Regions from separate parts of the Streptomyces sp. NPDC090499 genome, predicted to be linked through region 2. Evidence: riboswitches for the same ligand, from Rfam matches in the RefSeq annotation. Region 2 holds a riboswitch; the other holds the start of a gene.
The links. A riboswitch is a leader RNA that binds a small molecule or an ion and turns the genes downstream of it on or off. The one in region 2 is predicted to bind glycine.
Positions count from the first base shown of each region.

Region 1 (15,781 bases), on a different contig from region 2:
GGTGAGCGCGTACCTGGCCTGTGCCAGCGCACCGGCCAGCCCGGCGGGCCCGGCCGTCGCCACCCCGGTCCCGCCGTGCAGCGGGACGCCGAGATCGCAGCCGGCGACCAGCGACCAGGCCTCGGCCGGCGGGTCCTGGGTGGCGGGCAGCACCGCGAAGGCGCCCCCGTCCGGCAGCCGGCCCACCGCAGCGTGCGCCGCGACATGCCCGGCGACCTCCGCCAGCGCACCCTCGGCGAGCCCCGGCCGCCGGGCCCCGGTGTCCGCTACGACCACCCGGTAGGGCCCGTCGGCGGGCAGCCCGCACTCCCGCACCGCGGCCTGCAGCGCCCCCTCGGCCGCCGCGGCCCCGGCCCCGGACAGCAGCGCGCCCAGTTCGTCGGCCGCCTGCCGCTCGGCCGACCGGTGCCGGACGGCCGTCTCCTGGCAGCGGCCCAGCGCGGCCGCCACCTCGTGCAGCATCCCGGCCGGCGCACTGTCCGGGTCGGGCAGGTACAGCAGCCAGCGCTCGTACGGCGAGACGCTCTCGGCGGCGACGGACACCGTCATCCCGGGCCCGTCGGCGACCAGTTTCGCGGCCTCCCGGGCCGGCACGCCCGGTGCGGCGGCGGTGGCCGCGACGGTCCGGCCCGACGGTGTGAAGACGTGGGCGACGGTCCGGTCGAGATGCGCGAAGGCCGCCGCGAGCAGGTCCGCGGGCCCGGCCTCCTGGGCGAGCAGTCTGCTCAGCCGGACCCGGGCGTTCTCCGGCAGCGCCTGCCGGCGGCTCAGCTCGCCCCACTGCCCCAGGTACACGGTGTCCGTGATCGCCCGGAACATGATGTGCGCCGGCACCCCGGCGACCGGGACGCCGTGCCGGACGCAGGCCTCCACCAGCTCCCCGGGCACGCCCCCGTGGGTCTCCTCCCCGGCGAACAGTGCCGCGGCCCCGGCCGCCTTGAGGGCCGACACGAACCGCTCCGCCTTCCCCGGCGCCCACCACACCAGCCCGCTGAGCACCACCTCCCCGGGCCGCACGAAGCGGGCCGGGTCCTCCAGGTCGGTGACCGTCACCCCGCTGATCTCCCGGGCCAGCAGGGCGTCCTGCGCCCACAGGGGACGCAGCCCGAGGGTGCGGTCCGTCAGGAGGTGTTCCACGTGCATGTACTCAGACTCCTCGTGCCAGCCTCGCATTCACCAGGTGAGTGCGAGTTACAGCATCGTAAATGCAAGTCTTTCCGCACGGAACGTTCCTTGGTGAATCATCCAGGACCGGCCCTGCCCGGCTCGGTTTTTCCGTGCCCCGCACCAGTCGTGCGGGGCACGCGCGCGTTGCTTCACTGACCGGCATGGACCTGAACACGGTGGTGGAGATCCGCGACGCCCGGGACCCGGCCCCCTGGCGGCCCGGCGACGCCTGGCTCGGCGGCGGGACGTACCTCTTCTCCGAGCCCCAGCCGCACCTGCGCCGCCTGGTCGACCTGAGCCGCACCGGCTGGACCCCCGTGCACCGCACCGCCGACGGCGCCCTGGAGATCGCCGCCACCTGCACCGTCGCCCAGCTCTCCCGGTACGCGCGGACCCTGCCCACGGCGGCCGCTCCCCTCGTCGAGCAGTGCTGCCGGGCCTTCCTCGCCTCCTTCAAGATCTGGAACATGGCCACGGTCGGCGGCAACCTCTGCAACGCCCTCCCGGCCGGCCCGATGATCTCCCTGACGGCCGCCCTCGACGGGGAGTGCCTGCTGATCGCCCAGGACGGCGCACGGCGGCGGGTCCCGGTCGCCGAGTTCGTGACCGGAGCGGGCCGCAGGGACCTGGCCGAGGGCGAGCTGCTGCGCTCGGTCACCGTCCCGGCCCGCGCACTCGACCGCCGTACCGCCTTCCGCCAGGCCTCCCTCTACGGCCTGGGCCGCTCCGGTGTCCTGGTGATCGGCACCCTGGACCCCGTCGACGGCTCGTTCGCGCTGACGGTCACCGCGTCGACCGTGCGACCGGTGCGGCGGTGGTTCCCGCTGGTGCCTTCGGCGGAGGCGCTGCGGGCGGGGGTCGGGGCGGGGGTCGGGGACGGGGAGTGGTTCGACGACATCCACGGCCTGCCGGAGTGGCGGTGCCATATGACATATCACCTCGCCGAGCAGATCCGCCGCGAGCTGGGAGAGCGATGAAGATCGAGGTCAACGGCCGGTCACAGGACGACGAACCGCGGCCCGGCCAGTGCCTGCGCACCTATCTCCGCGAGCACGGCTGGTTCGGGGTGAAGAAGGGCTGCGACGCGGGCGACTGCGGAGCCTGCACGGTCCACGTGGACGGCGAACCGGTGCACAGCTGCCTCTACCCGGCCTTCCGCGCCGACGGCCGCACGGTCACCACCGTCGAGGGGCTCGCCTCCCCCGACGGCGAACTCCACCCCGTGCAGCGGAGGTTCCTGGACGCCCAGGGCTTCCAGTGCGGCTTCTGCACGGCCGGCTTCCTGATGACCACGGCCGCCCTCACCGACGAGCAACTCACCGATCTCCCCCGGGCGTTCAAGGGCAACCTGTGCCGCTGCACCGGCTACCGGGCCATCGAGGACGCGGTGCGCGGGGTGAAGCACGTCGAGGAGCCGTCCGCCGGCGAGTCCGTCGGCCGCAACCTGCCGGCCCCCGCCGGACCGCAGGTCGTCACCGGCACCGCCCGCTACACCTTCGACGTCGACGTGCCCGGCCTGCTCCACATGAAGCTGCTGCGCTCCCCGCACGCCCACGCCCGGATCGCCTCGATCGACACCTCGGCCGCGCTGCGGGTACCGGGCGTGCACGCCGTCCTGACCCACCACGACGCCCCGGAACGGCAGTACTCGACCGCCCGCCACGAGCACCCCGAGGAGGACCCGGCCGACACCCGCCTCCTCGACGACACCGTCCGCTACATCGGCCAGCGGGTCGCGGCGGTGGTCGCGGAGAGCGAGGCGGCGGCGGAGGAGGGCTGCCGGCGGATCTCGGTGGTGTATGACATTGCACCAGCGGTCCTGGACCCCGAGGAGGCCATGCTCCCCGGCGCCCCCGTCGTCCACGACAAGGACCCCGCCACCGCCCGCATCTCCCGCCCGCACGCCAACGTCGTCGGCGAGGCGCACGGCGAGATCGGTGACGTCGAGGCCGGGTTCGCCGAGGCCGACGCCGTCCACGAGGCGACCTACCGCACCCAGCGGGTGCAGCACGCCAGCCTGGAGACGCACGGCGCGGTCGCCTGGCTCGACGAGGACGGCCGTCTCACCGTCCGCACCAGCTCGCAGACCCCGTTCCTCACCCGCCGCGCCCTGTGCGCCCTCTTCGACCTGCCGCCGGAACAGGTCCGGGTGGTCGCGGGCCGGGTCGGCGGCGGCTTCGGCGGCAAGCAGGAGATGCTGGTCGAGGACATCGTGGCCCTGGCCGTGCTGCGGCTGCGCCGCCCGGTGAAGCTGGAGTACACCCGCGCCGAGCAGTTCTACGGCGCCACCACCCGGCACCCGTTCACCGTGCACGTGAAGGCGGGCGCCCGCCACGACGGCACGCTGACCGCACTGCAGTTCCGGGTGGTCTCCAACACCGGCGCGTACGGCAACCACGGCCCGGCCGTGATGTTCCACAGCGTGGGCGAGTCGATGGCGATGTACCGGGCTCCGCACAAGAAGGTCGACGCCTACTCGGTCTACACCCACACCGTCCCGGCCGGCGCCTTCCGCGGTTACGGCCTGGGCCAGGTGCTGTTCGCGGTCGAGTCGGCCCTGGACGAACTGGCCCGGCAACTCGGCCTGGACCCCGTCGACTTCAAGGCCCGCAACATCATCGGCCCGGGTGACTCGATGCTCACCCCCGGCGGCCACGAGGAGGACCTGCACATCGCGAGCTACGGCTTCGACCAGTGCGTCTCCATCGTGCGCCGGGCCCGGGCGGAACCCGCCGCCGCGGCCCCCGAGGGCTGGCTGGTCGGCGAGGGCGCGGCGCTGGCGATGATCGCGACGGGCCCGCCGGGCGGCCACATCGCCGACGCCAGGGCCGCCCTGCTGCCCGACGGAAGCTTCGACCTCGCCGTCGGCACGGCCGAGTTCGGCAACGGCACCACCACCGTCCACCGCCAGATCGCGGCCGGTGAACTCGCCACCACCGTCGACCGGATCACCGTCCGTCAGTCCGACACGGACGTCGTACGGCACGACACCGGCGCCTTCGCCTCCACCGGCACCGTGGTCGCCGGCAAGGCCACCCTGCGCGCCTCCCGTGCCCTCGCAGACCTGCTCCTCGACTTCGCCGCCGCCCACCTGCGCGTGGCGCGCGCCGAGTGCCGGCTGGCGGAGGAGGCCGTCCTGCACCCCGGCGGGCGGCTGCCGCTCAAGGAGCTGTACGCGGCCGCCCGCGCGGTCGGCGTCGAGTGCGCCGCCGACGGCCACTTCGGCGGCACCCCGCGCTCGGTGGCCTTCAACGCGCAGTGGTTCAGGGTGGGGGTGGACCCCGGCACCGGGGAGATCCGCATCCTGCGCAGCGTGCACGCCGCCGACGCGGGCAAGGTGATGAACCCGATGCAGTGCCGCGGTCAGGTGGAGGGCGGGGTGGCCCAGGCGCTCGGCGCGACTCTTTTCGAGAACGTACGGCTGGACGCGCGCGGCCAGGTGGAGACGGCCGCGTTCCGCCGCTACCGGCTGCCGCAGTACGCCGACATCCCGCGCACCGAGGTGCACTTCATGGAGACCGCCGACACCATCGGTCCGCTGGGCGCCAAGTCGATGAGCGAGAGCCCGTTCAACCCGGTCGCCCCCGCCCTGGCCAACGCGCTGCGCGACGCGACGGGCGTCCGGTTCACGGAGCTGCCGCTGACGCGCGACCGGGTGTGGCGGGCACTGGATGCCAGCCGCCGTAGCCCCCGTCCACCCGGATCTCCCTGATGCCACTGATGTGCCGGGCCCCGCAGCGGTCCTGCGGCAGCACCAGTTGGGGACCGGCCCGGTCCAGCGGGGTGTCGTCGATGGTGACACCGAGCAGAACGGGCGCCTGGCCGAAATCGGGGTCGATCTCCGCCCAGGAGAGCAGCGCGTGGTGCCCGTCGGCGCCGGAGACGGCGATGAGGAAGCGCAGCCTGTCCTTGCGCCGGCCGGGGTCGAATCCGGGTCCGGCGGCGGTGAGGACGTCGTACAGCCGCGGTCCGGTGAAGGCGTGGTGCCGGATGCCGCTGGTGGCGCACTCGAAGCTGACGCGAACCCGGTGCTGGGGCCGGCGCAGGAGGTCGGGCACGGTCAGCCGGGCCGGCCGTGCGAGGTCTCCGGTGAGGACGAGTTCGGCGAGCGTCATGTGCGGCCACCTCCCGGATGACGGTACCCGCGACAGGTCACCGTACAAACGCACATGCCAGCCCCGGTCCGAAAGTATGCAGCTCATGCGATGTGACAGAAGACTTACGCCTGGCAATTGCGGCAGTATCATCGCCACGCGGACTGATAGACAGGTCGCAGCAGGGCGCGACAGATTGTTCATAGGATCCAGAGGAGTTCACTCGTGATGACCCCTTCCGTGCGCCGGACCCGGCGCACGCTCCAGGTGGCCGGTGCCTCGGTCGCGGCCCTGCTGGCCCTGAGCGCCTGCTCCTCCTCCGACGACAACTCGTCGGCGACGACGAAGTCGGACACGTCGGCGGCGGCGACGCCCAAGCTGTCGGGCTCGATCACCGTGTTCGCCGCGGCCTCGCTGCAGGAGAGCTTCACGACGCTCAAGGCCGACTTCGAGAAGGCCCACCCCGGTACCAAGGTGAACTTCAGCTTCGGCGGCAGCGACACCCTGGCCGCACAGATCACCAGCGGTGCGCCGGCCGACGTCTTCGCCGCCGCGAGCGCCAAGACCATGGCGATCGTGACGGACAAGAAGGACACCGCGACCACGCCGGCCACCTTCGTCCGCAACCAGCTGGAGATCGCCACCCTGCCGGGCAACCCCGACAAGATCTCCTCCCTCAAGGACCTCACCAAGTCCTCGCTCAAGGTCGTCCTCTGCGACAGGACGGTGCCGTGCGGTGCCGCCGCGCAGAAGGCCCTGGACGCCAGCAAGCTCAAGCTCACCCCGGTCTCCTACGAGGAGGACGTGAAGTCCGCCCTCAACAAGGTGGTCCTGAAGGAGGCCGACGCGGCCGTCGTCTACCAGACCGACGTGAAGGCCGCCGGCAGCAAGGTCGAGGGCGTGGAGTTCCCCGAGTCCTCCGGCGCGATCAACGACTACCCGATCGCCCTCCTCAAGAACGCCCCGAACCCGGCGGTGGCCAAGGCGTTCATCGCCCTGGTGCAGTCCGCCGAGGGCCAGCAGGTACTGAACGACGCCGGGTTCCTCAAGCCGTGACGAAGGCCGACGAGTCCGGCGCCGCGGCCGGCACCCTCACGGGCGGTCCGCGGCGCCGGCGCGTTCGGTCGGCCGTACCGCTACCGCTCCTCCTCCCCGGAGCGGTAGCCCTGGTCTTCCTGCTCCTGCCGCTGGTCGCCCTGCTGGTGCGGGCCCCCTGGCGCAGCCTCCCCTCCCTGCTCACCAGCACGGAGGTCTGGCAGGCCCTCCAGCTCTCCCTGGTCTGCGCGACGGCGGCGACGGCCGTGAGCCTGGTCCTCGGCGTGCCGCTGGCCTGGCTGCTGGCCCGCACGGAGTTCCCCGGCCGGGGATTCGTCCGCGCACTGGTCACCCTCCCCCTCGTCCTCCCCCCGGTGGTCGGCGGTGTGGCCCTGCTGCTCGCCCTCGGCCGCAACGGGGTGGTGGGCCAGTGGCTGGACTCCTGGTTCGGCATCACCCTCCCCTTCACCACCGCGGGTGTGGTGGTCGCCGAGTCCTTCGTGGCCATGCCGTTCCTGGTGATCAGCGTCGAGGGCACGCTCCGCGCCGCCGACCCCCGCTACGAGGAGGCGGCCACCACCCTGGGCGCCTCCCGCTTCACGGCGTTCCGCCGGGTCACGCTCCCCCTCATCGCCCCCGGCATCGCGGCCGGCGCGGTCCTGGCCTGGGCCCGCGCACTCGGCGAGTTCGGCGCGACGATCACCTTCGCCGGCAACTTCCCCGGCCGCACCCAGACCATGCCGCTCGCCGTCTACCTCGCCCTCCAGAACGACCCCGACGCGGCGATCGCGCTCAGCCTGGTGCTGCTGACGGTGTCGATCGCGGTGCTGGCGGCGTTGCGGGATCGTTGGATGACGGCATCATGAGGACGACCCGGTGGACGACACCCCGATGACAGACCAACACCCCACACCCGCCGACAACACACAGCCCCCTCACGAACCAGCCTCGCCGACCAACGGCACCCGGCCCGCTCACGAACCAGCCTCGCCGACCAACGGCACCCGGCCCCCTCACGAACCAGCGGCGCCCGCCGACGACGCTCGGCCCCCTCAGGAACCAGCCGAGCCCGTCGACGACGCGCAGCTTCGTCACGCACCACCCGCAGCCGCCGACGGCGCTCAGCCCCCGCAGGGGCCACCCGCACCCGACACTGATGCCCGCACGGGTGGTGCGGGTGGGAACCCAATCCCGGCCGAAGGCCGGGTCGCACCCCCCACGGACCCGCACCCGCACCCGCACCCACACCCGAACCCCACCGGCCTCCACGCCCACCTCGTCGTCACCCGCCCCGCCTTCCACCTGGACATCACCCTCACCGCCGCCCCCGGCGAGGTCGTCGCCCTCCTCGGCCCCAACGGCGCCGGCAAGACCACCGCCCTCCGTGCCCTGGCCGGCCTCACCCCCCTCACCACCGGCCACCTCCGCCTCGACGGCACGGAGTTGGACCGCACACCCCCCGAGTCCCGCCCGGTGGGCGTCGTCTTCCAGGACTACCTCCTCTTCCCCCACCTCACGGCCCTCGACAACGTCGCCTTCGGCCCCCGCTGCCAGGGCGCGTCAAAGGCCGCGGCCCGCGCCCAGGCCGCCGCCTGGCTGGACCGCATGGGCCTCACCGAGCACGCCGGCGTCAAACCCCGCCGCCTCTCCGGCGGCCAGGCCCAGCGCGTCGCGCTGGCCCGCGCCCTGGCCACCCGCCCCCGGCTCCTCCTCCTCGACGAGCCCCTCGCCGCCCTCGACGCCCGCACCCGCCTGGAGGTACGGTCCCAACTCCGCCGCCACCTGGCCGAGTTCGAGGCGGTCGCGGTACTCGTCACGCACGACCCGCTGGACGCCATGGTGCTGGCCGACCGCCTGATCGTCATCGAGGACGGCCGCATCGTCCAGGAGGGCACCCCCGCCGACATCGCCCGCCACCCTCGCACCGACTACATCGCCCACCTGGTCGGCCTCAACCTCTACCGGGGCCGGGCCGAGGGCCACACCGTCAAGCTGGAGGCGGGCCCCTCGAACACCACCGCCGTCACCACCACCGAAGTCCTCGCCGGCGACGTCTTCGTCGCGTTCCCGCCGAGCGCCGTCACCCTCTTCCGGGACCGCCCGACCGGCGCCAGCGCCCGCAACCTCTGGCGCTGCGAGGTCGCAGGACTGGAGACCCACGGCGACCAGATCCGCGCCGACCTGACCGGCGAACTCGCCCTCGCCGCCGATCTCACCACGGTCGCGGCGGCCGAACTGGACCTGCACCCCGGCGCCACGGTCTGGGCGACGGTGAAGGCCACCCAGACGCACGCCTACCCGGCGTAAAAGCGGGAGGCCCCGCCGAAGCGGGGCCTCTGCCGTACTGCCGCACCCGGTGCGTCAGTCCTCGTACGCGTCCAGCGGCGGGCACGAGCAGACCAGGTTCCGGTCGCCGAAGGCCTGGTCGATCCGGCGCACCGGCGGCCAGTACTTGTCGGCGGCGGACACCCCGGCCGGGAAGACGGCCTCTTCACGGCTGTAGCCGTGCTTCCACTCCCCGCCGAGCGCGGCGGCGGTGTGCGGGGCCTCACGCAGCGGGTTGTCGTCGGTGGACCACTCCCCCGCCCCGACCTTGTCGATCTCCGCGCGGATGGCGATCATCGCCTCGCAGAACCGGTCCAGCTCGCCGAGGTCCTCGGACTCGGTCGGCTCGATCATGAGCGTGCCGGCCACCGGGAAGGACATCGTCGGCGCGTGGAAGCCGTAGTCGATGAGCCGCTTGGCGACGTCGTCGACGCTCACCCCGGTCGCCTTGGTCAGCGGCCGCAGGTCGATGATGCACTCGTGCGCGACAAGGCCGCCGGGCCCGGTGTAGAGCACCGGGAAGTGCGGCTCCAGCCGCTTGGCGACGTAGTTGGCGCTGAGCACGGCCACCTGCGTGGCCCGCTTCAGCCCCTCGCCGCCCATGAGCCGGACGTACGCCCACGAGATCGGCAGGATCCCCGCCGAGCCCCACGGCGCGGCCGAGACCGGCCCGACACCCGTCTCAGGACCGGCGGCGGGCTGCAGCGGGTGGTTCGGCAGGTACGGCGCCAGGTGGGCCCGTACGGCCACCGGACCGACACCGGGACCGCCGCCGCCGTGCGGGATGCAGAAGGTCTTGTGCAGGTTGAGGTGGGAGACGTCGCCGCCGAAGTGGCCCGGCTTGGCGACCCCGACCAGGGCGTTGAGGTTGGCCCCGTCGACATACACCTGGCCGCCGGCCTCGTGCACCTGCGCGCAGATGTCGGCGACGTGCTCCTCGAACACCCCGTGCGTGGACGGGTAGGTGATCATCAGCACGGCGAGCTCGTCACGGTGCTGCTCGATCTTCGCCCGCAGGTCGGGGACGTCGATCTCGCCGTCCTCGGCGGTCTTCACGACGACGACCTTCATGCCCGCCATCACGGCACTGGCCGCGTTGGTCCCGTGCGCGGACGACGGGATCAGGCACACGGTCCGCTGCGCGTCGCCGTTGGCGCGGTGGTACGCGCGTACGGCGAGCAGGCCGGCGAACTCGCCCTGCGATCCGGCGTTGGGCTGCAGCGACACCTTGTCGTACCCGGTGACCTCGGCGAGCCACTCCTCCAGCTCCCGGATGAGGGTCAGGTAGCCCTGCGCCTGCTCGGCGGGCGCGAACGGGTGCAGCTGGCCGAACTCGGGCCAGGTGACCGGTTCCATCTCGGTGGTCGCGTTGAGCTTCATGGTGCAGGAGCCCAGCGGGATCATGCCGCGGTCCAGCGCGTAGTCCCGGTCCGCGAGCCTGCGCAGGTAGCGGAGCATCGCGGTCTCGGAGCGGTACTGCTGGAAGACGGGGTGGGTCAGGTAGCCGTCGGTGCGCAGCAGCGCCTCGGGCAGCGTGTCCTCGGTGACGGCGTCCAGTGCCTCGACGTCGCCATCGACGCCGAAGGCCGTCCAGACGGCGCTCAGCTGGGCGCGGGTGGTGGTCTCGTCGCAGGCCATGGACACGTGGTCGGCGTCGACGAGCCGCAGGTTGACGCCACCCTGGCGGGCTGCGGCGACGATCCCGGCGGCCTTGCCGGGCACGCGCGCGGTGAGGGTGTCGAAGTAGGCGCCGTGCACGATCTCGACACCGCCTGCCGTGAGCCCGGCGGCGAGGACCGTGGCGTAACGGTGCGTGCGCTGCGCGATGGCCCTGAGTCCCTCGGGCCCGTGGTAGACGGCGTACATGCCGGCCATCACCGCGAGCAGGACCTGCGCGGTGCAGATGTTGCTGGTGGCCTTCTCCCGCCGGATGTGCTGCTCGCGGGTCTGCAGCGCCAGCCGGTACGCCTTGTTCCCGTCGGCGTCCACGGAGACGCCCACGAGCCGTCCGGGCAGGCTGCGCGCGAACTTCTCGCGGACCGCCATGTAACCGGCGTGCGGCCCGCCGAAGCCCATCGGGACGCCGAAGCGCTGGGTGGTGCCGACGGCGATGTCGGCCCCGAGCTCGCCCGGCGAGGTCAGCAGGGTCAGCGCGAGCAGGTCGGCGGCGACGGTGACGAGCGCGCCCCGTTCGTGGGCCTGCTCGACGACGGCCCTGACGTCGCGTACGGCACCGGAGGCGCCGGGGTACTGGACGAGCACCCCGTTGATCTCCCGCCCGGCGAGCTCCGCCGGAATGCCCTCGGCGAGGTCGGCGACCACGACCTCCACGCCCGTCGGCTCGGCCCGGGTCTGGATCACGGCGACGGTCTGCGGCAGCGCGTCCGCGTCGACGACGAAGACGCCCTTCTTGTTCTTGCCCATGCGCAGGGACAGGGCCATGGCCTCGGCGGCGGCGGTGCCCTCGTCGAGCAGCGAGGCACCGGAGGTGGGCAGCCCGGTGAGGTCGGCGACCACGGTCTGGAAGTTCAGCAGCGCTTCCAGGCGGCCCTGGGAGATCTCCGGCTGGTACGGGGTGTAGGCCGTGTACCAGGCGGGGTTCTCCATCACGTTGCGCAGGATGACGGGCGGCGTGAAGGTGCCGTAGTACCCCAGGCCGATCATCGAGCCGAGCACCTGGTTCCGGTCGGCCAGGGACCGCAGCTCGGCCAGCACCTCGGCCTCGGTGCGGGCGCCGGGCAGCTCCAGCCGGTCGGCGTTCTTGATCACGTCCGGCACGGCGGCGGCGGTCAGCTCGTCGAGCGAGCCGTAGCCGACCTGGGCGAGCATCTTGGCCCGGGCCTCGTGGTCGGGGCCGATATGGCGCTGCTCGAAGGGGATTCCCTGCTCAAGCTCGGAGAGCGGGATGCGCTGGGCGGTCATTGCGGAGGCCTCCTGGTCTGACGCGACCTTCGAGGGGTACCCCGGCACGGGTACCCCGACGGCCTCCCCCTCTGTCATCGGACCTGAGAGCTTCGCCGGTACGCCCTTGCGGACCACCGGCTTGCACCGTCGGTGAGAGCGGACGCCGTCGACATCCGCCCTGCTTTCCAGAGTGACCTCGTCCGTGCGGTACGTGAGCCTGAGAGATTCCGGGGAGGATTTGCTCCTTCGGCGCCTCCGGTTTCCCGGAGGACTCTCCCGCACGGGGTCAGCAGCCGCCTGCCAGCCTACCAGCGGGGGCAACACCGGAGCCTTCGAGTGGCCGCCTCCTTCAATGTGCTCTTTTGTAGTGCTTACGGATGAGTTGCGACCAAGTGGAGGGCCCGTGCAGACCGACATCGATCCGCGCAACCTGATCGGCCGCAAGGCGTTCGACCGCAATGGCACGAAGATCGGCACGATCGACGAGGTGTACCTCGACGACGCGACGGGCGTGCCGGAGTGGGCGGCCATACGCACCGGCCTGTTCTCCAGGGACGCCTTCGTCCCCCTGGAGCCCAGCGAACTGGTCGAGGGCACCCTTCAGGTCCCCTTCGACCGCGCCCTGATCAAAGACGCCCCCGACTTCGGCGTGGGCCGACACCTCTCCCCGGAACAGGAGCTCCAGCTCTACCACCACTACGGCCTGGACACGACTCCCCCGCCCCAGGCCCGCCCCGACCACGACTTCGGCAAGCTGGCGGGCACGGAGGAGTAGCCACATGGCTGCGGGCAGGCGTGCCGCAGGGCGGCACGGGTGGGCGCAGCGGCACCCGGCAGGCGCCGGTAAGCCTCCCCACCCCCGCCCGGCCCCCACCCACGGTCACGCCCGCACCCCGTCCGCCGAAACCCCGGGCATCAACGGCAACGGCTCCGCCGGCTCCAGCTCGGGATCCTCGACCCGAAACGTCCGCACTCTCCCCGGCGCCGCCGCCCCCGGCGTCTCGAACCGGACCGTCACCCGTCCCAGGCCACTCCCCTGCACCCACCCGTGCCCGTACTCGGTGTGCCGCACGTCGTGTCCCGCGGGCCACCTCCGCTCGGCAACCGCCTGCTCCTCGGTGGCCGGCTCCGCGACCTCGTCCTCCGCCGCGAACTCCGCCGCCCCCGCGTCGGCCGCCGCCTGCGCGAACAGGTCCTCCTGCGTGTAGTCGGCCAGCCCCGACACCCCCACCCCCAGCAACCGCACGCCCCCGGTCGTGTCCACCGAGTCCAGCAACCGCGCGGCCGCCTCCCGCACCACCGCCGGATCGTCGGTCGGCCCCCTGAGCGTCTCCGAGCGGGTGAGCGTCGAGAAGTCGTACCGCCGCACCTTCAGCACGATGGTCCGCCCGGACAGCCCGGCTCCCCGCAGCCGCCGTACACACCGGTCGGCCAGCCGCTGCACCTCCATCCCCACCCGCAGCCGGTCGTGGATGTCCACGTCGTAGGTGTCCTCGACCGACACCGACTTCGTCTCCCGTTCGGCCACCACGGGCCGCTCGTCGTGGGCCAGCGCCATCGCGTACAGCGCGTGCCCGTGGGCCTTGCCGAGCAGCCGTACCAGCTCGTCCTCGCCCGCCTCGGCGATCTCGTCGACCGTGGTGATCCCGGCCCGCCGCAGATGGTCCCCCGTCGCAGGCCCCACCCCCGGCAGGGTCCGTACCGTCATCGGCCCCAGCATCGCCCGCTCCGTGCCCGGCTCGATCAGCACCAGCCCGTCGGGCTTGGCCTGCTCGGAGGCGATCTTCGCGAGCATCTTGGAGGCGGCGAGCCCGACCGACCCGGAGAGCCCCGTGACGGCCCGTATGTCGGCGCGCAGCCTCTCCCCCACCAGCCGCGCGGACGCGGCGTCCCGGGCCATCTCACCGGCCTCCAGATCTACGAAGGCCTCGTCCAGACTGAGCGGCTCCACCAGCGGCGAGAGCCCCCGCAGCAGCCCCATCACCTGCTCGCTGACCGACCGGTACAGCCCGAAGCGCGGCACCAGGTACGCGGCGTTCGGCGCCAGCCGCCGTGCCTGCCCCATCGGCATCGCCGAGTGCACCCCGAACACCCGGGCCTCGTACGACGCGGTGGCCACCACACCGCGCGGCCCGAGCCCGCCCACGACCACGGCCTTCCCGCGCAGGCTCGGCTTGGACGCCTGCTCCACCGAGGCGAAGAAGGCATCCATGTCGAGATGCAGGATCGTGGGCGCGTTTCTCACATCTCCGATGCTGCACCACACCACTGACAATGCCCCGGCACGGGAGACCGTGCCGGGGCATTGTCAGCAAGCCTTCAGACCGCCCGGTTGCGCCGCCGGGCCAGTTCGTCCGCGGGGTTGTGGCCGACGAGCGTCTCGCCGGTGTCGACGCGCTCGCCGTGCAATTGGGAGAGCGCGTTCTCCACGTCCCGCCACACCACGCCGACCGCGATCCCGAAGATGCCCTGACCGCCCTGGAGCAGGGCGTGCACCTCGTCGGGCGAGGTGCACTCGTAGACCGTGGCGCCGTCGCTCATCAGGGTCATGCGCTCCAGGTCGCGGAAACCGCGTTCCCTCAGGTGCTGGACGGCGGTGCGGATGTTCTGGAGCGAGACCCCGGTGTCCAGGAACCGCTTGACGATCTTCAGGACGACGACGTCCCGGAAGCTGTACAGACGCTGGGTGCCCGACCCGTAGGCGGGCCGCACACTGGGCTCGACCAGGCCGGTGCGGGCCCAGTAGTCGAGCTGCCGGTAGGTGATGCCGGCCGCCGCGCAGGCCGTGGGCCCCCGGTAGCCGATCTCCTCGGTGGCCATGGACGCCGCCCCTCCGCCGCTCGGCACTGCGGTCGGCCGCTGCGGGGCGTGACCGGCAATGCTGCTGTGAAGCGGGGACGGACCGCTCTCCCCGAAACCGCGTCCGGGGGCACCCCCAGCCATACCGTCGCCGCTGCTTCTCACGCCGACCTCCGTCCTTGACCTGCCTTCTCGACGGTAGGCAGTCACCAGGGGTGCGTCAACGATCGCCACACTCGGCACGCCGAGTGATAATCACCCTAGGAGTGGTTTCCCGTGCCCCACCGCGGGGAAAGGCTAGCCGAATGCTCTGGCGGGAAGCCGTAGGACGCTCTCAATAGCCGCTGGCAATTGCCCATGAGTTTCCGCCGTGACCAGCTCCGAAACGGCCCGTCACGGGCCTTCTGTCACGAACCGGCCCGTCACGGGCCTCCTGGTGGATGACGGGCCGTTCCGGTCACTCACTGACTGCTGGTGCCGAAGTCCTCGGGCGAGATCTGGTCGAGGAACTCGCGGAACTTCTCCACCTCGTCCTCCTGCTCGTCCGGGATCGCGATGCCCGCGTCGTCCAGCACCGTGTCACTGCCGTAGATCGGCGTCCCGGTGCGCAGCGCCAGCGCTATGGCGTCGGACGGCCGGGCGCTCACCTCGACTCCGCTGGCGAAGACCAGCTCCGCGTAGAAGACGCCTTCACGAAGGTCCGTGATGCGCACTTCGGTGAGCTCCTGGCCGACGGCCTCCAGCACGTCCTTGAACAGGTCGTGCGTCAGCGGCCTGGCGGGCGCCATGCCCTGCTGGGCGAATGCGATCGCCGTCGCCTCCCCCGGCCCGATCCAGATGGGGAGGTAACGGTCGCCTCCCACTTCGCGCAGGAGCACGATCGGTTGGTTGGAGGGCATTTCCACCCGGACACCTACGACATCGAGCTCGTTCACACAGCAACCCTAGGCCGTGCCCGGGACGTTTGGGTAGTCGGGCCCGGAACGCGCGCCCGATCCGGCCTCCGCCCGGGTCCAGTCGTGGTGCTCACGGCAGCCGCACCCCCAGCGCCGTCTGCATCAGCGCGGCGTGCAGCTTCACCGTGAGCGCCGCCAGCTCCTTCGTACGGGCCTCCGCATGGGCCCTGGTCTGCGGATTGCGGTGGCGCTTGAGCGGCGCCACCACCTGGTCCACCAGGCCGGCCTCGCGGTCGGCGGCGGCCTTCATCGCCCGCAGATGGCGCGGCTCGATCCCGAACCGGCCCAGCTCGGCCACGAGCGAGGCCACGGTGACCGTCTCGGCGTCGTACACGCCGTCCTCCAGCGGAGCGATCAGTCCGTACGACTCCCACTCCGCGAGGCGGGTCTCGTCGATGTCGGCGGCCGCGAGCAACTCGTCCCGGCCGATCCGCGCCACCGTGGGCGCCTCGGGAACCGACGGCACGGCCTCACCGTCCCGCTGCCGCCCCAGCACGGGCG
Region 1 is NZ_JBIVXP010000015.1:6,998-22,778, reverse strand. It holds gene ACIQVL_RS38085 (helix-turn-helix domain-containing protein) at 1-1,143, opposite strand, end outside; gene ACIQVL_RS38080 (FAD binding domain-containing protein) at 1,329-2,144, shown strand; gene ACIQVL_RS38075 (molybdopterin-dependent oxidoreductase) at 2,141-4,879, shown strand; gene ACIQVL_RS38070 (molybdopterin-dependent oxidoreductase) at 4,794-5,282, opposite strand; gene modA (molybdate ABC transporter substrate-binding protein) at 5,490-6,317, shown strand; gene modB (molybdate ABC transporter permease subunit) at 6,314-7,162, shown strand; gene ACIQVL_RS38055 (ABC transporter ATP-binding protein) at 7,485-8,603, shown strand; gene gcvP (aminomethyl-transferring glycine dehydrogenase) at 8,658-11,543, opposite strand; glycine riboswitch at 11,721-11,814, opposite strand; gene ACIQVL_RS38045 (PRC-barrel domain-containing protein) at 11,929-12,300, shown strand; partial or broken gene ACIQVL_RS38040 (DNA polymerase IV) at 12,222-13,770, opposite strand; gene ACIQVL_RS38035 (MerR family transcriptional regulator) at 13,845-14,489, opposite strand; gene ACIQVL_RS38030 (bifunctional nuclease family protein) at 14,786-15,259, opposite strand; gene ACIQVL_RS38025 (MerR family transcriptional regulator) at 15,351-15,781, opposite strand, start outside.
Region 1: linked by a shared signal. The riboswitch ahead of gcvP (aminomethyl-transferring glycine dehydrogenase) and the one ahead of gcvT (glycine cleavage system aminomethyltransferase GcvT) in region 2 are both predicted to bind glycine.

Region 2 (15,781 bases):
GGGCGACGCGGAGTCAAGTCGCCCGACAGGGGGTCGACTTGACGACCCCCGCCCCCATGGTGATGCGCATCACACCACGGGGCGTGACGCCCAGTTCACAACAAGAGACCCTCTTTATCCCCGGCCACAGGCCGGACATTCAGCGCAATCCCCGGCGGCACCGAGTCTAGCCGAAGTGGAATTTGAGCGTCATTTGAGGGTCCCGATGAGCAGTGATTCAAATCCGCTTGCCAGCTTTCTTTTCCCCTCGATAACTTCTTCGCCAACAGCGGCGAGCGAAAAGCTCACCGGCCACGAATTCCGGGGCGGCGGACCTTTTGGATAACGTCCGGGAATACGAGAAACGGGGAACACGAATGTCAACTCGCGTACGCAGAACCACTTGTTCGGCACTTGCGGCGGCCTCCCTCGTCGTGGGTGCGGTCGCCCTGGCCCCTGCCGCCGATGCCGCGGCAGCCGGCACCAAGGGTCCGACGTCCTGCCGCGGGGGCGAGGTCAGCTACACGATCAAGAAGGCGGGCAAGCCGTACTACTCGGCCATCGGCTCCCGCGTCGGCGCCTACAACAGCAGCGCCTCCAAGGCCACTCTGAAGTACGATCTGGCCTTCAGCACGGTGCGCCAGACCTCCCACACCTTCTCGGTGGGCGTGAGCCTCGAATGGGAGATTGCCAAGATCGAGAAGATCAAGGTCGACGGCAGCTACGCGTACAACGTGACCAAGCAGACGAAGAAGGACAGCAGCGTCTCCTTCTCCCTGCCGGTGGCCGGCCATTACTACGGCTACGTCCAGCCGAAGGTGCAGTACACGCCGTTCACCACCACCAAGTGGGTGGAGAAGCCGAACTGCAACGTGGTGAAGGTGAAGTCGAACACCGTGCACGCCATCACCGCGTACCCGCTTTTCGCCTCGTGCCAGAGCAAGAACGAGGCCTGCACCCCGAAGCCGAAGTAGAAAACCCGCGGAAAGTCCGGCGCGCGTCGGAAAAAAAATGATGGGGCCCGCCTGTTGCACAGGGCGGGCCCCATCGTCCTGACGGGTCAGTAGACGCCGGGCGCAGGCGGATACCCGTATCCCGCCGCCGACGCCGGAGCCGCGTGGGCCTCGCGGTCGTAGAACGGCCGTGCCGTCGCCCGCATCCACATCACGACCGGGTCGTACTCGTCGGTCATCGCGACCGTCGACACCGGCAGTCCGTCCGGCACCGCGCCGATCGACTGCTGCATCATCCCCCGCACCGAGTCCACGGCGGACGGCGAGGTGTCGTACACGTCCAGGCCGATCGCGAGGTACGGCGCCCCGAGGGCCGGCTGCACCCAGGCCCGGCGCAGCGAGCGGATCGCGGGGGTGCGGTGGGCGTTCTGCGTGAGCAGGGCGTAGAACTGCGGGATCTCGATGGCCGGTTCGGCGAGCCGCAGCGGCCCGGCCGGCTGGCGGTCCAGGCCGGTGGCGATGCGGCGCAGGTCCAGCCACGGGATGCCGACGCCGCCGCCCGGGGCGTGCGGGTTGAGCCAGAGGCCGAAGTGGTCGGGGTAGAGCGTGCGGGCCACGTCGATGCCGTCGACCACCTCGTACGAGCGGTTCCAGCCGCTCGCGGAGAGCTCCTGGGCCGAGGTCACGCAGGGGGCGTAGCCGTGGCCCTCGACCTCCATGTTCCCGTACTGGGCGTCGGGGGAGCCGGCCTGGCCGTGCCAGAGCAGCATCCAGATCTGGCCGGAGGCGGGCGTGGCGAGGGCGCGGAGGAGTGCCTCGTAGGCGTCGTAGCGCCCGGGGGTTACCTGGCGCAGCATGTGCTCGACCTGCCCGGCCGCCGCGGTGCCGCTGGCGCTCACGTGTTACCGCCCCTTCATCTGGTGCCCCGCGTCTGGAGGGCGCCCCGCGTTTGGAGACAGCTTATGCGTCCGGGGGGCGGGGGCCGATTGTCCGTGCGCGGGTGCCGGTTTCGTCGTGGTACTTCGCGCAGTTCCTCCCCCAGCCTTCGGCCGGGGGTACCCCCAGCGCCCCTGGGTCCGCTGCCCTTTGGGCCGGCTGCACAGGAAAGGGGGGCTTCAGTGGCCGTGCTGGTAGAAGGGCCGGACGTTCTCCCGCATCCAGTGGCCCACCGGGTCGTCCGCCACGTCGAGCAGGACCAGGTTCACCGGCCACTGCAGCGGGACCCGGCCCAGCGCCTTGCCCAGGGCCTCCAGGGGCAGGGCGCGCAAGTCGCCCTCCCACTGGGAGAGTTCGACGCCCACGAACATCACCGGGTCGGCCGTCTCGATCACGGCCAGGCAGCGGCGGGCCGTGGCGACCACGCCGATCGCCGCGAACTCCGCCGACGCCGCGGCCAGGAAGTCCATCGGATCGTCCTGCCAGTCCGGTTCGAAGAGGCGGACCCGGCCGCCGGAGGCGGGGCCGTCCAGTTCGGTACGGCCGGTCCGGCAGAGCTCGGCGACCGCCTCCGGCGGCAGCGGGACACCGACCACTCCCCCGGGGTTCACGGCGATGCCGACCTGCGGGGGCAGGCCGCGGGCGAACTCGACCGCCGGGGCGATCGTGTACGACAGGTGGGAGCCGGCCACCAGCCGGAACTGCTCCTCGGAGCTGAAGACCGGCACGTACACCCGGCCCTCGATCTGCGTGGTGGGCAGGTCCAGCGGGCCGCTGTGCGGGCCGCCGCCCTCGGGCAGCGGGATCCACAGGAAACTCCGGCCCAGTACCTCGATGAGCCGGCCAGCCGCCGCGGGCACGCCGAGGGAGGCCGACAGGACCTCCTCCAGTTCGTTGCCTGGCCACCCGCTGTGCGGGTGGGGGTGCGCCTGTGCCGGGAAGTCCGCGGGAATGTCCGCCGGGAAGTCCATCTGCCTACCGCCTGCTGGAAACCGCTGCTGAGGCTGGAAAGGCTAGCGGGTGGCACCGACAAAGCCACCCCACCAGCCGGTTCGGGCCGCGAAAGCGGCCCCGGCGCACCGCCGCCTTCTCAGCGCTCGAAGGCGATCCGGCGCAGTGCGTCCGCCGCGGCCCGGTCGACGAGGACCGCCGAGCCGACCCCCTCGGGCAGTCTCCCCTGCTCCGCCGCGCGCAGCAGCCGGCCGGCCGCCCTGCGGTGGCGCAGGAAGGCGTACCGGGAGACGCCCCGGCCGCGCTCGCGCTGGCCGTCCAGTGCCGTGCCCGGGGTGACGTCGAGGAGCAGCAGGTGCAGGGTGCCGCCGCGGCGGCGGGCCTCCCGGGCCAGCCAGTCGCGCACCCAGGCCTGGGTCCCGCAGTCGTGCACGACCACGCCCTCGCCGGTGCCGAGGGCCCGGCGCAGCCCGGCGTAGTGGGCGAGGCGGACCAGCGGGCGGTAGACGGCGTACGGCAGGAGACCGGCCAGCCGGGCGTCCCAGCGGTCGCGGGTGTCCTGGGAGTCGACGCAGATGCCCTGCACGGCGCGGTGCATCAGGGTGGACTTGCCGCTGCCGGGCAGCCCGGTGACCACGACCAGGTCCCGGGGGCCGAAGAGCAGGCCGTGCGGGCTGTGGCCGGCCCGGTCGCGCAGGTCGCGGACGACCGGTGCGGGGCTCTCGCCGCACCGCTCGCGGGCCGGGGCCGTCGGCTGCCGGGGCAGGGCGATGCCCGTCGTCGTCGCGTATGCCGTGGTCCTTGTCACCGTGATCGTCCTCCCTGGGGGTTCAGGAAAGGTTTTCCCCACTTAATGTAAAGAGAAGGTAATGCACGGTGTCTCGCGGTTCCGTTCGCGTCCTGCCACAGGCCCGTCACAAAGGTGCGGCACGGGCCGGGTCTGCCGCGGCGCCGGGCGGCGTGCAATGATGTCCGCGCCAACTGCATACCGGCCGCTTGAATCCGCGCGGGAGAGTCCCCAGCCGTCTTCGCTGGGGCGCCGAAGGAGCAAGTCCCTCCCTTGAATCTCTCAGGCCCCGTTACCGCGCGGGCGAGGCACATCTGAAAAGCGGGCCGCTGTGTCAGTGGCTCCACCCAAGGTGCAAGCCGTGACCACGTCCGTGGTCAGGGCGAACCTCTCAGGTTCCGATGACAGATGGGGAGGACAGCCCTCGCCTGTCATGCCCTTGGAACCTTCGGGAGACGACCGACCGATGAGCAGTACCGATTCCGCCGCACCCCGCCGTACCGCGCTCGATGCCCTGCACCGCTCGCTCGGCGCGACCATGACCGACTTCGCCGGCTGGGACATGCCCCTGCGCTACGGCTCCGAGCGCGACGAGCACGTCGCCGTACGGACCAGGGCCGGGCTCTTCGACCTGTCCCACATGGGCGAGATCACCGTGACCGGCCCGCAGGCCGCCGCCCTGCTCAACCACGCCCTGGTCGGCAACATCGCCTCCGTCGGCACCGGCCGGGCCCGCTACACCATGATCTGCCGCGCCGACGGCGGCATCCTGGACGACCTGATCGTCTACCGGCTGGCCGAGACCGAGTACCTGGTCGTCGCCAACGCCTCCAACGCCCAGGTCGTCCTCGACGCGCTCGTGGAGCGGTCCGCCGGGTTCGACGCCGAGGTCCGCGACGACCGGGACGCGTACGCGCTGCTCGCCGTCCAGGGCCCGGAGTCCCCCGGCATCCTCGCCTCCCTCACCGACGCCGACCTGGACGGGCTGAAGTACTACGCCGGGCTGCCCGGCACCGTCGCCGGCGTCCCGGCGCTGATCGCACGCACCGGCTACACCGGCGAGGACGGCTTCGAGCTGTTCGTGAAGCCGGAGCACGCGGTGGAGCTGTGGCAGGCGCTGACCAAGGCCGGCGAGGGCGTCGGCCTGGTGCCCTGCGGGCTGTCCTGCCGGGACACCCTGCGGCTGGAGGCGGGCATGCCGCTGTACGGGCACGAGCTGACCACCTCGCTCACCCCCTTCGACGCCGGTCTCGGCCGGGTGGTGAAGTTCGAGAAGGAGGGCGACTTCGTGGGGCGCGAGGCGCTCGCCGAGGCCGCCGCCCGCGCCGAGCAGAACCCGCCGCGGGTGCTCGTCGGCCTGGTCGCCGAGGGCCGCCGGGTGCCGCGCGCCGGGTACCAGGTGGTCGCCGGCGGCGAGGTGATCGGCGAGGTCACCTCGGGCGCCCCCTCGCCCACCCTGGGCCGGCCGATCGCCATGGCGTACGTCGACGCGGCGCACTCGGCGCCGGGCACGGCGGGCGTCGGCGTGGACATCCGGGGCAGTCACGAGCCGTACGAGGTCGTGCCGCTGCCGTTCTACAAGCGCCGGAAGTAACCGCCGCCGGCGGCACCGGCAGCCGCCACCGGGCGTGACCTGGCGCACAGAGCCGCTGGTCACGCACGTTCCCAGCAGTCCCCCTTTCACCAGCACTCCCCCGCGTACAGGAGAATTCAGGCCATGAGCAACCCCCAGCAGCTGCGGTACAGCAAGGAGCACGAGTGGCTGACGGCCGCCGAGGACGGCGTGGCGACGGTCGGCATCACGGAGCACGCGGCCAACGCGCTCGGTGACGTCGTCTTCGTCCAGCTCCCGGCGGTCGGCGACACGGTGACCGCGGGCGAGTCCTGCGGCGAGCTGGAGTCGACCAAGTCGGTGTCCGACCTGTACGCGCCGGTCACCGGTGAGATCACCGCGGTCAACGAGGACGTCGTCGACGACCCGTCCCTGGTGAACTCGGCCCCCTTCGAGGGCGGCTGGCTGTTCAAGGTGCGTGTCACGGACGAGCCGGCCGACCTGCTCTCCGCCGACGAGTACACCGCCTTCACCGCCGGCTGAGGAGTCGTAGAACGGATGTCTGAGTTGTCGCTTCTGAACACGCCCCTGCACGAGCTCGACCCCGAGGTGGCCGCCGCGGTCGACGCCGAACTGGCGCGCCAGCAGTCCACCCTGGAGATGATCGCCTCGGAGAACTTCGCTCCGCTCGCGGTCATGGAGGCACAGGGCTCGGTCCTCACCAACAAGTACGCCGAGGGTTACCCGGGCCGCCGCTACTACGGCGGCTGCGAGCACGTCGACGTCACCGAGCAGATCGCCATCGACCGGGTGAAGGAGCTGTTCGGCGCCGAGTACGCCAACGTGCAGCCGCACTCCGGTGCCTCCGCCAACCAGGCGGCCCTGTTCGCGCTGGCCCAGCCCGGCGACACCATCCTGGGCCTGGACCTCGCCCACGGCGGCCACCTGACCCACGGCATGCGCCTGAACTTCTCCGGCAAGCAGTTCGACGTGGTCGCCTACCACGTCGACGACGCCGGCCTGGTCGACATGGCCGAGGTCGAGCGGCTCGCCAAGGAGCACCGCCCGAAGGTGATCATCGCCGGCTGGTCGGCGTACCCGCGGCAGCTGGACTTCGCGGAGTTCCGCCGGATCGCCGACGAGGTCGAGGCGTACCTGTGGGTCGACATGGCCCACTTCGCCGGCCTGGTCGCGGCGGGCCTGCACCCGAACCCGGTCCCCTACGCGGACGTGGTCACCTCCACCACCCACAAGACGCTCGGCGGCCCGCGCGGCGGCATCATCCTGGCCCGCAAGGACTTCGCGAAGAAGCTGAACTCGTCCGTCTTCCCGGGCTTCCAGGGCGGTCCCCTGGAGCACGTGATCGCGGCGAAGGCGGTCTCCTTCAAGGTCGCGGCGAGCGAGGACTTCAAGGAGCGCCAGCGTCGTACGGTGGACGGCGCGCGCATCCTGGCGGAGCGGCTCACCGCCGCCGACGCCCGCGAGGCCGGCGTGAGCGTCCTGTCCGGCGGCACGGACGTGCACCTGATCCTCGTCGACCTGCGGGCGTCCGAGCTGGACGGGCAGCAGGCCGAGGACCGCCTCCACGAGGTCGGCATCACGGTCAACCGCAACGCCGTCCCGAACGACCCGCGGCCGCCGATGGTCACCTCGGGGCTGCGGATCGGCACCCCGGCGCTGGCCACCCGCGGCTTCACGGCCGAGGACTTCGCCGAGGTCGCGGACGTGATCGCCGAGACGCTGAAGCCGTCCTACGACGCGGCGGCCCTCAGGGCCCGGGTCGGGACCCTGACGGCGAAGCACCCGCTTTACCCCGGTCTGAACAAGTAGTTCCCTGGTGGGGGCACCCGACGACGTGTGCCCCCACCCTCTTTGGAGGAGTTCCCGTGGCCATCTCGGTCTTCGACCTGTTCTCGATCGGCATCGGCCCGTCGAGCTCCCACACCGTCGGCCCGATGCGCGCGGCCCGGATGTTCGCCCGCCGCCTGCGCAACGAGGACCTGCTGGAGTCCGTCGCCTCGATACGCGCCGAGCTGTACGGCTCCCTCGGCGCGACCGGCCACGGCCACGGCACCCCCAAGGCGGTGCTGCTCGGCCTGGAGGGCGCCTCGCCGCGCACGGTGGACGTGGAGACCGCCGACGACCGCGTCGAGACGATCAAGGCCACGCGCCGCCTGTCCCTCCTCGGCGAGCACGAGATCCCGTTCTCCTTCGACGACGACCTCAAGCTCCACCGCCGCAAGGCGCTCCCCTACCACGCGAACGGCATGACCCTCTGGGCGTACGACGCGGCCGGGGCCGAACTCCTCTCCAAGACCTACTACTCGGTCGGCGGCGGGTTCGTCGTCGACGAGGACGCGGTCGGCGCGGACCGCATCGTGCTGGACGACACGGTCCTGAAGTACCCCTTCCGCACGGGCGACGAGCTGCTGCGCCTGACGAAGGACACGGGTCTGTCGATCTCCGCGCTGATGCTGGAGAACGAGCGGGCCTGGCGCACCGAGGAGGAGATCCGCGAGGGCCTGCTGGACATCTGGCGGGTGATGCAGGCGTGCGTCTCCCGCGGCATGTCCCGGGAGGGCATCCTGCCGGGCGGGCTCCGGGTGAAACGCCGGGCCGCCGTGACCGCCCGCCAGCTGCGTGCCGAGGGCGACCCGCTGGCGCACGCGATGGAGTGGATCACCCTCTACGCGATGGCCGTCAACGAGGAGAACGCGGCCGGCGGCCGGGTGGTCACCGCCCCCACGAACGGCGCGGCGGGCATCATCCCGGCGGTCCTGCACTACTACATCAACTTCGTCCCGGGCGCCGACGAGGACGGCGTGGTCCGCTTCCTCCTCGCCGCCGGCGCGATCGGCATGCTGTTCAAGGAGAACGCGTCCATCTCCGGCGCCGAGGTCGGCTGCCAGGGCGAGGTCGGCTCGGCCTGCTCGATGGCGGCGGGCGCGCTCGCCGAGGTCCTCGGCGGCTCCCCCGAGCAGGTCGAGAACGCGGCCGAGATCGGTATGGAGCACAACCTCGGCCTCACCTGCGACCCGGTCGGCGGCCTCGTCCAGATCCCCTGCATCGAACGCAACGGCATGGCCGCGGTCAAGGCGGTCACCGCGGCCCGCATGGCCATGCGCGGCGACGGCTCCCACAAGGTGTCCCTGGACAAGGTCATCAAGACCATGAAGGACACGGGGGCGGACATGAGCGTGAAGTACAAGGAGACGGCCCGGGGCGGGCTGGCGGTGAACATCATCGAGTGCTAGGGGAGCAGGCCCCGAGCAGCGCGTTCGTGTCTTTCGGCGCTGCCGGGGCCTTCCTTGCATCACCCACGTAAACCCGGTCCGTACAGCTGGTCTATAGGGGACTCGCCCAGGCTGAAACCGATCGAATGCCGGCGCGTATACGCCCCGCAACACCGCGGCGCGGCCGGCGCTCCGTCTCCACGGCTCCGGCGGGAAGGCAGACAACCCATGGCCGAGACAGACACGCTCCCCCTCCTGCTGTGCGCGCCCGAGAGCGCCCACCTGCGGCAGCCGTACGGAAACTGAGCCGTCGCCGGGACGGGTGACCGTCCCGGACCACGCATCCCGAACGACCCCGTATCCGCCATGGTTCACCCCCGCGCGATCTCACGCCCGCACCGCTGCTGTACGGACTGCGTCGGTACGCCCGCCGGCCCCTGTCGGCCGACACGCCGGCCACGGGAGTTCCCGACGCGAGCCGCTGAACGTCGTCGGTTCGGGGGTCTGCGTCTCGGCGGACACCGCCGCGGAGCCTTCGCGGCTGCCGTTCTTGCCGGGCCGGGGCGACCAGGCGCGGTCGCCGAGCAGGGTCATGGCGGCGGGCAGGAGCACGCCGCGGACGACGGTGGCGTCGACGAGGATGGCGACCGCCATGCCGACGCCCATCATCTTGTACTCGATGGCGGAGAGACTGACGAAGACCGTGAACACACCGATCATGATCACGGCCGCGCTGCTCACCACACCCGCGCTGCTGCTGATTCCGCCGATGACCGCGGCGCGCGCGTCGGCACCGCCCAGCCAGCGCTCCTTGATCCGGCTGAGGATGAAGATGTGGTAGTCCATGCTCAGCCCGAAGAGGATGACGAACATGAACAACGGCAGCCAGGCGACCACGCCTCCATAGGAGGTGAAGCCGAGCAACGACCCCAGATGCCCGCTCTGGAACACCCAGGTGAGGACGCCGTAGGCCGCGCCGATCGAGAGCAGGTTGAGCAGGATCGACACCAGCGGGATCGCCCAGGAGCGGAAGGCCACCACCATCAGGACGAAGGCCAGGGCGAGGATGAAGACGAAGATCACCGGGGAGCGGCTGTTGAGCTGGTGGGCGAAGTCGTACGGCGTCGCCGTCTTGCCGCCGACCGCGTAGTCGATGCCCTGCACCTTGCCGAGGGTGGCGGGCAGCACCTTGTCCCTCAGCCTCTCCAGGGACGCGTTGGACGTGTCGTCGGTGCCCTTGCCGACGAGCGGTACGCGCACCACCACCACGTCGCCGACGGAAACCCGGGTGATCGGCTCGGCGATTCCGCTACCGGGCGTGGCGGCCTCCTGGTGCAGGGCGTCGATGGCCGTACGCAGGGCGGGGGTGTCGGCGCTGGAGCCGTCGTCGGCGGCGATCGCCACCCGGGCCGGGCTGGCGGCACCCGGGAACGCGTCGTTCATGCGTACCGCGGCGTCGACCTGGGCGACGCTGCGCGGCAGGCTGTCGGTGGTGGCCGGGTCCTGGAGCCGCATCCCGAAGGCGGGCAGCGCCACGAGCAGCAGGACCAGGGCGGCGACGCCGCCCGTCAGCGCGGGGCGCCGTACCACGGTGCGGGCCACCGAGGACCAGATGCGCGACTCGCGCGCCACGGTCCTGCGCCGGCCGAGCCAGGGGATGCGTGCCCTGTCGATCCGGTGCCCCAGGGCGGCGAGCGTCGCGGGCAGCACGGTGACGGAGCCGAGCACCGTCATGCCCACGACGATCACGGTGCCGGCGGTCAGGCCCTTGAAGACATCGAGTCCGGAGAACAGCAGGCCGAGCACGCACACCATCACGGTGAGGCCGGAGACCACCACGGCGCGGCCCGAGGTGCGGGCCGTGATCGCGAGCGCGTCCCGGGTGTCACGTCCCGCCAGCCGTTCCTCCCGCTCCCTGCGCAGGTAGAACAGCGAGTAGTCGATGCCGACCGCCATGCCGATGAGCAGCACGATGGAGGAGGCGGCGCTGTTGACCGGCACGAAGTGCCCGACGGTCTGCAGCAGTCCGAAGGTGCCGATCACCGCGGTGGCGGAGAGCAGCAGCGGTATACCGGCGGCGATCAGCGAGCCGAAGACGACGAGCAGGATCACCAGGGTGAGGGGCAGCGAGGTGACCTCGGACTTCTTGAAGTCGTCCTTGATCGCGTCGTCGACCACGGCGTTCAGACTGCGGTCGCCGGCCGGCACGATCCGCAGGTCCGGGTTGCTGTCCTGCACTTCCTTCAGCAGGCCGACGACCTTGACGTAGTACTCCTTCTGCTTCTCCAGCGGTCCGCCGAGTTCGAAGGTCACCAGGCCCGACCGGCCGTCGTCGGACAGCCATCGCCCGCCGTTCCCGCTGAACGGCGAGCCGATGTCGCGCACCCCGGCGTCCGCACCGCGCAGCTTGGACACCAGGTCCTTGGCGGCGCTCTGCAGCCGGCTGCTCTCGGTGAACTTGGGACCGTCGGCCGCGCGCGACTGGAACAGCACGTTCTCGCGGATCGAGTCACCGCTGTCCTCGGTGCGCACGATCTGCTGGGCCCGGCCCGCCTCACCGGGATCGGTGGACCGGGCGTCGGAGCCGCTGATCAGCGCGCTGGAGAGGATGGCGACGATCACCAGCGCGAGCCAGCCCGCAATGGCGAGGCCCTTGTGCCGGACCGACCATCCGGCGACGGACTCCACGACCCCGCGGGCGGGTCCCACCGGGTCCAGGGCCCGCGATGCGTCCGGCCTCTCTTCTTCTGCGGGCAGCCCGCGGTCTGACTTGCCTTTGCGCAGCATGAGCTGCTCTCCTTAAACGTGGAGGAGCGTATCCAGGGAAAACTCGCCCAGCGGCGAGGGACATGCCTTCCGAGCACTGGGTCGCCGAGTTGCAGCTCGGCGGCCCAGTTATGCGTCTACTCGACTTCTTTGAGGATCCGCTCCAGCGACGCCATGCGGCCGTCTATGTCGCCCAGGCGGCGTTCCGTCTCCTGCTGGGCCGCGAGCGCCTGCTCGGCCAGCTTGCGGTACTCCTCTTCACGGGCCAGCACGGCCTTCGCGCGCCAGTTGGCACCGAACTGCCAGATGATCACCGTGAGCACCACGGTGATCAGCAGGAAGACGCCGATGACACCGAACACTTCCTGCCAGTCGGTACCGGTGTGGTAGTCGGTGGCCTTCATCAGACAGTCCCCTCCCCGTCCCCACGGGTCGTGTCGGCACCGGTCAGCTCCGGTACCACGGCCGCGATCGCCTCCGGCGTCAGGTGCACCGAGAACCGTGTCACCTCGTAGAACTTCATCGCTTTCCCATCAGGTGAGATCTCCAGCTGCGCCGACACCAGTCCCGCGGCCTCCAGCTTCTTCAGGTGGACCTGGAGAAGCGCGCGGCTGATCCCCATGTCCCGAGCCAACTGGCTCACGTACTTTCGCCCGCCGGCCAGCATCGCCACCACCCGCAGACGGTGTGGGTTGGCCAGCGTCGCCAGCGTCAGCACCAACTCGTCTCCGCTTGGCAGAGGCGCTTTCATAGCAACACCCAGCACATGCCAAGAAACGTTAGCAGGTACCAGTCAGAGTTGGCACATGCCAGGCAGAGACTGCCTGAGCACGGACATCGGCATGCTCGGCGACGACCCGGCCCTGCGGCTCTGGGCCGTGGCCGTCCTCGCCGTCGCCATCCTGGGAAGTGGGGCGGCAGCACCCTGGCGGCCCGCGTCTGCGGACAGAGCCGGCGGGAGGCCCTGTCACTGGGCGCGCTGATGAACTGCCGCGGCCCGACCGAACTCGTCATTCCGAACGTCGGTCTCGAACTGGGCGTGATCGGCCGGGACTTGTTCACCATGCTGGTCCGGATGGCTCCGGTCACCACGGCCCTCACCACACCGGCCCTGAATCGGCTGCGTCGGCGCGACGACGTGTCCGGCCTGCTGCCCGAACCAGCGCTCCGGTAGGACGCAGCCGCCTGAAGCGACCGGGCATGAGCCCCAGCCGTGCGCCTCGCCCCCCGGCGGGTTGTCGTCCTGCACTGCCGCACGAACGATGTCGGCGTTCAGATAAAGGCCGAAAGGCACCAGTTCCCAGTACCTCAGCGGTGTCCCGTACGGGTCGTACCGTTGCGCTGCCGGTACCGGGCGGCTCCGCCGCCGCCGACGTCGACGCCCGGACAGGAGCCACTGCGCGCGAACACGGTGTCGCGACCGTTCGCGAGGAAGGCGTCGGACCTATACACACTGATCAGCGGCGCATCAGGGCGGCTGGGCCAGGAGGACCCTCCCTACGTACGGGAGCGATCTTCGTGTCGACCAACTGGTGGGTCGCCAGGACCGGGATGCAGTCACCGGCGCGGGCCGTGATCTGCTGGAGGACGGTGAGACGGCCCGCCGGTCAGCCCGCCGTCAGCCACGCGCGCGTGCCGAACGAGGCGCACGCGCGGGAGGCCACCGCCGCGGCCCGCGCCAGGGCTTCGGCGAAGGCCGGCCCGTCGACGGGGCCGGGGCCGCTCAGGTGGTGGGCGAGGACACCGTGCAGGACGTCCCCCGCGCCCAGCGTGTCCACCACGCGGGTCTCCGGAACACCGACCAGGCCGCCGCCACCGGGGCCCGCCCACACGATCGGCGCCCCGCCGGCGGTGACCGCCGCCCAGGTCACCCCGTGGTCCCGGAGGAACTCCAGGGTCTCGGCGGGCGTGGCGGCACCGGGCGGGTGGAAGTCCGCCGAGCACACGGCGACGTCGGTCGACGCCAGCAGCCGCTCCGTGCCGTCCTTCCAGCTCCCTCCGTCGAGCAAGGTGGGCCGGCCGGCCGCGCGGGCGGCGTGCGCGACCTCGACGGCCAGGTCCATGTGATGCCCGTCGAACTCGGCGATGTCGCACGACTCCAGCAGTTCCGCCAGTCCGGCCGGGGCCCGCAGCCGGTGCCCGGTCGCGTTGGCCGAGGCGACCGCACGCTCTCCGGTCGACTCGGTGACCAGGATCGAGGACACCGCGGGCGGCTGCACGCGGTCGGCGGCGAGGTCCGTGAGGCGCACGCCGAGCGCGTCGAGGTCCGCCCGGACGCCGAGGGCCAGCGGATGGGAGCCGAGGCCCGTGAGCAGCCGGGGCCGGCCGCCCAGGTGGGCGAAGGCAACGGCCGCGCCGGTGGCCGGACCGCCCGCCGCCACCACCTGGCCACGGACCGTCAGTTTCTCGTCCGGGTCCGGCACATGGTCCACCAGCTGGATGACGTCCAGCGTGCACAGCCCCACGAAGAGGCCCGCAGGCCGCCGCCCCGCCATCGGCTCCGTCCGCACCAGCGCCTCCTCGGGCCTCGGCCTGCGGTCAGCGTACGTGCGGCCTCACGAGTCCCGGGGGAGTTCCGGAGGCCGATGTTCCCCCAGGGGCTATCGCTCAGTAACCGCAAGCTTCTACGCTGCCGCCAACTCACCACCAACCCAAGGGAGTTGGGTCATGCGTGTACTGAGACGGCTGGCGGCGGTCGTGGGTGCCGGGGCCCTGTTCGTGATGGCGGGCTCCGCCGCACACGCGGACACTGCCACGGCCACGGACCTGAACGCGGCGAAGTTCTCCGAGACCACCTCCATCGGCACGCACAACGCCTACGACAGGGGCAAGTACACCTACTGGGCGCAGGCGCTGGACTCCGGAGCCTCACTGCTGGAGCTGGACGTGTACGTCGACAGCATCAGCAAGCGGTGGCGGGTCAGCCACAGCAACCCGTGGGGCGACGACAACAACTGCGAACACGCCAGCACCCCCAGCCAGTTGTACAGCCAGGCCACCAGCCAGGACCTCGGCAGCTGCCTCGACAACATGGCGGCCTGGGAGCAACTGCACCCGGACCACGCACCCGTCGTCGTCAAGGTCGAGATGAAGGTCGGGTTCAACCAGACCATCGGCCTCGGCCCCACCGCGTTCGACACGCTCGTCTCGCAGAAGCTCGGCAGCAGCGTCTACAGGCCGGCCGACCTGCTCGGCTCCTCGTACTCCACCCTCGACGCCGCCGCGAAGGCCAACGCCTGGCCCACCCGTGACCAGCTCAAGGGCAAGTTCATCTTCGAACTGATCCCCGGCACGGTGGAGCAGGCCAACCCGTTCGACCACTACTGGACGGACCAGGAGTACGGCGACCACCTGCGGGACCTGTACGCGGCCGGGAACATCTCCCAGGCCCAGGCCTTCCCCGCCGTGCTGGGCGCCGCGAACGGGGATCCCCGGACCAGCAGGTACGACGCCTCGATCCAGCCCTGGTTCGTGTTCTTCGACGGCGACGCGGCGACCTACGTGAACAACGGCTACGACACGTCGTTCTACGCCGCGAACCACTACATCCTGATCATGACGGACGCCTACAACGTCTCACCTGCGATCTCCTCGACCGCACCGACGGACGCCGAGGTCGCGGCCCGGCTGGCGCTGCTCGCCGCCGACCACGCCGCCATCATCACCTCCGACTGGTCGACGAAGTCGGCGGCCGTGCTCAGCGAGGTGGCGGCCCGGAGCTGACAATTCACGCGCGCACGCGGATCCCTCCCGGCGCGGCGGGGAATACGACATACGCAGTTGCAACTCGTGTCACCCCACTGGCACCCAGGGAGTTCCCCCATGCTGCACGGAATCGACGTGAGCGCGTACCAGTCGTCGAGCTACGACACGGACGGCCTCTCCTTCGTCTTCATCAAGGCGACGGAGGGGCGTTCGTACGTCAACCCCAAACTCGCCGCCCAGACCAAGACCGGCCGCGACGCCGGACTGGTCGTCGGCTTCTACCACTTCCTCTGGCCCGGCAACCTCACCGCCCAGGCCGAGTACTTCGTCCAGCACGCCCCCGAGAAAGCCGGCGAGATCCTCGCCGTCGACTGGGAGACCACCGGCGACGGCACCCACGCCGGCAACGCCGAGAAGGACTCCTTCATCCGCAAGGTGAAGGCGCTGCGGCCCGACCACCGGGTCGTGCTCTACACCAACCGGAACTTCTGGCTGAACATCGACACCACCTCGTACGCCGGCGACGGCCTCTGGATCGCCGACTACGTCAGCGCCGGCCACCCCCGCATCGAGGCCGAGTGGCGCTTCCACCAGTACACCAGCGACCCGCACGACAAGGACGTGGCGGACTTCGCCAGCAAGGCCGCCCTCAAGGCCTGGGCGTCGAAGGAGGACTGAGCAGCGGCGCCGGTGCGGGGCGGCGGGACCGGGCTCCCCGGTGCGGTCCCGCCGCCGGTCGTCCCGCGGGCGCCTGCCGGGCCGTCAGCCGCGGAAGCCCTCCGGGCGCTCCGGGGACGCCTCCGCCAGGGCCTTGCGGACGCCCTCCACATCCGCACGCAGGCCGTACACCGGGGTGCCCGGCTGCTGGCGCCAGGAGTCGTCGATGCCGCCGTTGTCGACGGTGTCGAAGCCGAGCTCG
Region 2 is NZ_JBIVXP010000010.1:42,287-58,067, reverse strand. It holds gene ACIQVL_RS31930 (hypothetical protein) at 357-953, shown strand; gene ACIQVL_RS31925 (enhanced serine sensitivity protein SseB C-terminal domain-containing protein) at 1,040-1,831, opposite strand; gene ACIQVL_RS31920 (enhanced serine sensitivity protein SseB) at 2,048-2,839, opposite strand; gene ACIQVL_RS31915 (AAA family ATPase) at 2,959-3,633, opposite strand; glycine riboswitch at 3,817-3,914, shown strand; gene gcvT (glycine cleavage system aminomethyltransferase GcvT) at 4,073-5,200, shown strand; gene gcvH (glycine cleavage system protein GcvH) at 5,324-5,701, shown strand; gene glyA (serine hydroxymethyltransferase) at 5,726-6,988, shown strand; gene ACIQVL_RS31895 (L-serine ammonia-lyase) at 7,045-8,412, shown strand; gene ACIQVL_RS31890 (MMPL family transporter) at 8,779-11,178, opposite strand; gene ACIQVL_RS31885 (hypothetical protein) at 11,295-11,561, opposite strand; gene ACIQVL_RS31880 (ArsR/SmtB family transcription factor) at 11,561-11,875, opposite strand; gene ACIQVL_RS31875 (hypothetical protein) at 11,964-12,140, shown strand; gene ACIQVL_RS31870 (hypothetical protein) at 12,140-12,331, shown strand; gene ACIQVL_RS31865 (PfkB family carbohydrate kinase) at 12,765-13,667, opposite strand; gene ACIQVL_RS31860 (phosphatidylinositol-specific phospholipase C domain-containing protein) at 13,825-14,880, shown strand; gene ACIQVL_RS31855 (glycoside hydrolase family 25 protein) at 14,980-15,540, shown strand; gene ACIQVL_RS31850 (NADPH-dependent F420 reductase) at 15,625-15,781, opposite strand, start outside.